DNA from 2 places in the Pandoraea sp. genome. Region 2 is predicted to be linked to the other one. Evidence: predicted binding sites of a transcription regulator. Region 2 holds the regulator's gene; the other holds the start of a gene.
The links. Region 2 encodes LexA, which represses DNA repair genes until DNA is damaged. Its sites were predicted from a motif close to ACTGTATNNNNATACAGT; they were not measured.
Positions count from the first base shown of each region.

Region 1: a site for LexA is predicted at 1,654-1,671, ahead of ACE3UG_RS03120 (PA0069 family radical SAM protein). Genes of this name have one in related genera too.

Region 1 is NZ_JAYRUC010000003.1:71,645-75,062, forward strand. It holds gene ACE3UG_RS03115 (Lrp/AsnC ligand binding domain-containing protein) at 1-254, shown strand, start outside; gene ACE3UG_RS03120 (PA0069 family radical SAM protein) at 378-1,586, opposite strand; gene ACE3UG_RS03125 (Rossmann-like and DUF2520 domain-containing protein) at 1,823-2,746, opposite strand; gene ACE3UG_RS03130 (hypothetical protein) at 2,801-3,250, opposite strand; gene ACE3UG_RS03135 (DUF4377 domain-containing protein) at 3,260-3,418, opposite strand, start outside.
Region 2 is NZ_JAYRUC010000015.1:111,588-115,005, reverse strand. It holds gene ACE3UG_RS13870 (asparaginase) at 1-372, opposite strand, end outside; gene lexA (transcriptional repressor LexA) at 735-1,388, shown strand; gene ACE3UG_RS13860 (hypothetical protein) at 1,569-2,033, shown strand; gene ACE3UG_RS13855 (enoyl-CoA hydratase/isomerase family protein) at 2,075-3,187, opposite strand; gene typA (translational GTPase TypA) at 3,401-3,418, opposite strand, start outside.

The DNA.
Region 1 (3,418 bases), on a different contig from region 2:
TCACGCTCGATCACAAGTCCGGCAACATGTTCGATCAGTTTCGTCGTGAAGTGCTGCGAATCCCGGAAGTCATGGAGTGTCATCTGATCTCGGGCGACTTCGATTACCTGATCAAGGCGCGCATTCGGGAGATGTCGGAATACCGGAAGTTGCTCGGTGACATCCTTCTGCAGTTGCCGGGCGCGGTGCAATCCAAGAGTTACGTCGTGATGGAAGAGATCAAGGAGACGCTCACGATCAACGTCGAAGAGTAGCCGGGGCAAGGATGGCGCAAGCGAGGCGCGGGTTGCTGGGGAGCGCCCCGGTGGCGCGTCGTCATCGATGGCTTCGTCGCGGGCGCCGGGCGCGCGGATTGGGGTTGAGCGATCGATGAGCGCCTAAAAGAGCGGCATCTGCGGGTTGGCGTGGCCTGCGAGGCCACCATGATCCTGCGCGGATGTGGCGGATGTGGCGGATGTCGCAGATTGCTGACGCGGTCGACGTTGCGATTCGGGATTGCGCTCACTCTCAGTGGTGGGCGTTTCGGGTTCGGGGACGTTGAACTGGTCGATGCGCAAAGGCGGTCTCGCCTGATTGAGTCCCAACTTGCGGGCTGCGAGATGAAAGCGCTGACGGATCAATTCCGCGTGCAAACCGGTGCCCCGCATGCGGGTACCGAATTCAGCGCTGTTATGTTTGCCGTCGCGCACCTGTTCGATCAGGCTCATGACGTGGCGTGCCCGAAGCGGGTAATGGGTTTCCAGCCAGGTGACGAACACGTCGTGCACTTCGCGCGGTAGCCGCAGCATGACATAGCCCGCGTACGTTGCGCCGGCTTCGGACGCTGTCTTCAAGACCCGTTCGATATCGAAATCGGTGAGCGCCGGTACGATTGGCGCGACGATCACGCCCGTGGGTACGCCCGCGTCCGTCAGCTTGCGTATCGCTTCGATGCGACGCGCGGGGGTATTGGCACGCGGCTCCATTTTGCGGGCAATGTCCGCGTCGAGCGTTCCCACCGAGATGAAGACACGGGCCAGGCCGCGCTTCGCCATCCGCGACAGGATGTCGATGTCGCGGGTGACCAGCGCAGATTTCGTGGTGATGCCGACCGGATGGCCGAAGCGCTCGAGCACTTCCAGCACGCTGCGGGTGATGCGGTATTCGCGCTCGATGGGTTGATAGGGGTCGGTGTTTGCACCGAGCGCCAGCAGGGCGGGCCGATAGCCGCGTTTGCGCAGCTCGGCGTCGAGGCGTTCGGCGGCGTTGTGTTTCGCGTACAGACGGGTTTCGAAGTCGAGCCCCGGCGAGAGCCCCAGGTAGGCGTGCGTGGGGCGGGCAAAACAATACGTGCACCCATGCTCGCACCCTCGGTAAGGATTGATCGATCGGTCGAACGGAATGTCTGCCGACTGATTGCGCGAGATGATCGTGCGCGCGTTCTCCAGCGCGACTTGCGTCACGAACTTGACCTCGCATTCCTGGGCCGCGTCCGATTCGTAGCGGGTTTCGTCGCTTTCGCGCCGGAATTCGGAGAAGCGGGATTCGACGTTGGCGGTGGCGCCTCGGCCCTTGCGCGAAGGGGGCGGCACGAATGAGGAAGCCATAGCTCGTCTCCTTGATGGCAGTCCGGGGCGCAAATGCTTGGCGTCCGCGAGGGATGCTTGTCATTATACTGTGTTTTTATACAGTATCGACAGGGAGGGTGGCCATGACGGAAATTGGACTGGCAGGTGTGTCAGGTATGTCGGGCATGTCGGGCATGGCGAGCATGCCAGGCATGGCGGGTTGGCCTTGGCGCGCAGCGTCGATGGTCTGGAATGGTTGGCGACGCTGGATGGACTTATGGGTTGCCTTCGGGCGGGGCGGGCGGCAAATACGGTGCGATGGCGTGCGCGATAGCGTCGAGTGCGGCGTTGTCTGCATGGGGACGTTGCCGGGCGAGTCGAACCGCGCGGAGCGTCAGGAGCGAGTAAAGCGTCGCGTGATGATCGCCCAACGAGGCAAGCGCTTCCGTGTGTCGCGTGACGATGCTGGCGTCGCCACGCGACACCGGGCCGGCAAGCGCGCCGGCGAGTCCGCGTTCGCGGGCGGCGTTGAGCGTGCCCATGACGAGTGGCCACATGGCGTCGCGAGCGTCGTCTTCGGGCATGCCGATGGCTTGCCAGAGCCAGGTGGCTTCGTCGAGCAAGCAGAGGAGAAAGCTGGCGGCGTAGTTGGCGCCCGCGTGATAGCGCATGCGCGCGCCTGCCGGGATCGACAGCGCATGGCAGCCGATGGCCCGCGCGAGGCCGTGAAGCGTGTCGGACAATGGCGCGTCGGCTTCGATGGTGATCGCGCTGCCCGACATGCGCGTGGCGTCGTCGTCGAGTCCTGCGAAGAGAAAGAGCGGGTGGAAGCCGCCGATCTGCGCACCGTGCTGTGTTGCAGGCGCGAGCAAGCCGACTTCCGACGCGCCGCTGCAATGGACCAGTGCCTGACCGGTGCGCGGTGCGAGGTGCGCGGCACACGTGGCGATGGCGTCGTCGGGAACGCTCAGAAAGACCAAATCCGCGTGCGAGAAGACGGCATTCATGTCTTCAGGGCGGTCAATTGGCAGTGCCGCGCATCCGGGCAGTGCAGACGCGACGCGCTGCGCCGCGTCAAGGCGCCGGCTTGCGATGGCGGTCACGGCATATCCCGCCTGCGCGGCCGCGGCCGCGAGGGCGCGCGCGACACGGCCGGCTCCGATGAAGCCGAGTGTCGGCCGGGGAATCACGGGAATCACGGGAATCCGGGGAACCGAGGGACGTTGGGCGAAGGGGGCTGTCGTCACTGCGGGTTACTGCGACAGACGGTTCGGCGTTTCATGCGTTTCGAAGTAGGTCTGGAACGCGACGGCGAAGCCGATCATGAGCAACATCGCGCCGACGAAAAGCGACACGCTGACGATAATGACGGCCGTCCATCCCGAGCGGGATTTGCGCTGGGTGTGGGTGTTGAACTGGGCATTCCACCGTTCGTCGGGGCGAAGTCCGTAGACGATCGCCGTCAGGAATGCCGAGAACAGAGAGATGGCGCCCAGAATCGTCAGCGCCCACCCGGCGGGCGAGCGCAGGTCGCTCGTGACAAGCAGGCCCCAGCCCGCCAAGCCGCATGCCGATCCGACGATATGCGCCCATCCGAAGCGGTCGCGCAAACCGTACAGATAGAAGCGGTGCAGGCCCAGTGTGCCAAACAGCATCGCCAGGCCGGCGGTCAGGGTTTTGGATTTGTAGGCGACTGCGTTCATTTGGCGTGGTTATCGGGCAGGCGTTTCGCGAATGACTTCGACAAGCGTCCAGCGCATGCTCGAAGCGTCGGCGGGCGGATTGGCGATGGGTTCGCCGTGGATTTTCACGCGGTATTCTACGCCGGGCTTCCACTCGAAACCATCGATGCGGGTGTACCAGAGTTCCCA
Region 2 (3,418 bases):
GACTGTGAGATGCAGGTAATACGCCGTTTCTTCCAGCGTATCTGTACCGTGCGTAATGACCGCACCGGCCACATCGGGCTGCGAGAGCAAGGCATTGACGCGTGCGGCCAGCTTCTGCCAGAGCGCCACGTTGATGTCCTTACTATCGATCTGCGCGACCTGTTCCGCGTGGATGTGCGCAACGCTACCCAGCGCCGGAACGGCCGCAAGCAGATCCTGAACGCCAAGCGCCCCGGCCTGGTAAGCGGAGGTGCGCGTCGCGTCGGCCGCGCTGCCCGCGATCGTGCCGCCCGTGGCGAGCAGCGCGATGCGCGGCAACTCGCCCGAGGACACGGTGTAATGAGGAATCGGGTTGAATGAAGGCAAAGTCATGCCACCGATTGTATCTAATACTGCTCGGCTTCCCAATTGCTGAAAGTATCGATCCCGGCGCAGCCGGCGAGATCGTGGACATGCCACGCCCAAATGACGCAAGCGCGCAAGCGTGCCGAACAAGGCGCTCAGTTCAAACACGCTCTCGAGCCGAAGCACGGTGGGCTCCCGCCATCGGATATCTCCAGACATCGATCGGAACGCCCGCTCAAACGAGCACTGGCCGAACACCGGCGCGGCGAAATGGGTCACAAGCAATCCCCGGCACAGCGAGAACTTCGCGCTTGACATGAAGTTTTCCCTTGCCTTTTTTTAAACACTGTACAAAAATACAGCCACCTGTGCTTCCATACAGTGATCCCATGATCAAACTTACCGCACGTCAACAGCAGGTCTACGAACTGATCCGACAAGCGATCGAGCGCTCCGGCTTTCCGCCCACACGCGCAGAGATCGCGGCCGAACTCGGCTTCTCCTCCGCCAATGCTGCGGAGGAGCACCTGCGGGCGCTGGCGCGCAAAGGGGTGATCGAACTGGCCGCCGGTCAATCGCGCGGCATCCGTCTCAAGCGTCTGGACGAAGCTGGCGGAGCGCATCAGTTCACGTTGCCCCATATGGGGCTGATGCAACTGTCGCTGCCGCTCGTCGGGCGCGTGGCTGCCGGTAGCCCGATCCTTGCGCAGGAACATATTGAACGCAACTTCCAATGCGATCCGAACATGTTCGCGCGCCAACCCGACTACCTGCTGAAGGTGCGCGGAATGTCGATGCGCGACGCAGGCATTCTCGATGGCGATCTGCTGGCCGTACAGAAGGCCGCCGATGCGCGCGAGGGCCAGATCGTCGTGGCGCGAATCGGCGACGATGTGACCGTCAAACGTTTTCACCGTGTGCCGGGGGGCGTCGAACTGATTGCGGAGAACCCGGACTTCGAGAACATCGATGTCAACGAAGGTAGCGGTGACTTTGCGCTGGAGGGGATTGCGGTCGGCTTGATCCGCAATAACGATCTCTAGGCGCGCCCTCGGGGATTGCGACTCGCGAGTGCATTCATCGCGCAGTCCCTGACGTTCTGAACATTTGCATTTCCGACTGCGCCGGGCTCGGTCCGGCGCCTGTGCCCTGCTTCGCCCGCGATTTGAGAAATACGTGGCAGGACGCGTCCCTCTGACCGGCATTGGAGAAAGGATCGCATCATGGCTCGACTCTTTGGTTTGCTGCGTACGTCATTTGGTCAAACGCGTGTCCGGGTGTCGTCGCAGGCACGGCTCTCGGCCGTGTACGGGCTGTCGGCCTTGTCCGGGCCGTTTGCCGCTGCACCGGCGATTGCGCGCTCCTACACCGTGCCTGCGCGAGCGCGCAGCACCGCCCTGCCCCGGACGCTCGCGGCCGCCGTGGCGTTGGCATCGCGTCGCGCGTGCCCCACCGGGAACGCCGTCAAAACATCGCGCAATGTGCGGGCCCTTCAACGGTGCGAAACGCTCGGCAGGCCGGGCAGGCACGCGGGCTACGAGGGCTTCAAGGACCACAAGGACCACGATGTGCGCGATGTGCGCGTGTATCGCGACGTGTCGCACATCGTGATGGTAGGCAGCATGGCCGATATCTGCCGCAAACTCGATCAGGCCGTCGGCGAGCAGTTCTGCCTGGCGGCGGTGTAGGCACTCAGGCAAGCCTGCCGCCGCGTTTCGCGACGACTTACTTACCGTCCGAGTTCGCGCAACGGATTGTCCGCACCAAGACGCTCGCCGTCGAAGAATCGCGCAACGTCAGCAGGCTTTACCGCTTCGATGCTGGCGTGCTGCCATTGCGGCGCGTGATCTTTGTCGACAACCATCGCGCGTATGCCTTCGACACCTTCCGCGCCTGTACGGCCGTCGAGATTAAAGACGCTGCGCATCATCAGCCACTCTTCACGCAACTCGTCTGCCAACGACAGCTTGCGCGCCCGTCGTACCTGCTCCAGCGTGACGCAAACCATCAGCGGCGAACGCTTGGTGCGCAACAGGTCTTCAGTCTCCTGCGCCCAACCGGAATACTCGCAGCGGGCTTCGCGCTTGAGCGACGCCAGGACAGTCGGCATATCCGGCAAGCCGAAATGCCGATCGATCACGTCGCGCAGCGGTGCGAGCTTGCCCGCGGTCAACCCGGCAGGCGGCAAGCAATCGCGGACAAAGGCCCGCGCAGCATCGAGTACCGCTTCGCTGTTCGACCAAACGCCGTTCGCCAGCAACTCACAAAGCGCAGGCAACGAGCCGCGCGGGACGACCCCGTCGGCCAGACCGATTTCGCACGCATCGACGGCACCAAACACGATGCCAGTCGTGCCAAGGTACTCACCCAGATGGCCCGCAAGATTTGCAAGGAATATTCCGCCACCAACGTCTGGAAACAGGCCGATAGCCGTCTCCGGCATGGCCATTCGCGTGGCCTCGGTGACGATGCGCAGTGCCGCCCCCTGAGAGATTCCCATGCCCCCCCCCATCACCACGCCGTCCATCAACGCAATGTAAGGCTTCGGGTACGTGGCGATCGTGTAGTTGAGCGTGTACTCGTCCGTGAAGAAATCCATGATGTCGGTACGCCCGGCGCTAATGGCCTCATGGAAATGGCGAATATCGCCACCCGCGCACAAACCCTTTTCGCCCTCGCCTTGCAAGACGACACCGAGCACGCTCGGGTCGTCACGCCAAGCATCGAGCGCCGACGCCATCGCACGAATCATGTCGTGCGAGAGGGCATTGAGTGCCTTCGGGCGAGTCAGGGTAATAAAGCCAATGCGGCCACGGATTTCGGTTCGAACAAATTCGGTCATGTCTGGCGTGTGCTTCAGAAACGTCAACGGAACGGACGCGCTAACAGCGCAATCCTCGGGGGCTATCGACAGCATGCGAACGCCGATGCACCGCATTTCAGCGACCGCAACAAAAACAAAAAAGCCGGCGCGAAGCACCGGCTCTTTCTCCAACAGACTGGCGCCGGCGGGCAGCGGAGGGTCATCCGCTACGCCGCTTTGCCATTGCCGGCTTTACTTCTCTTCACGCGA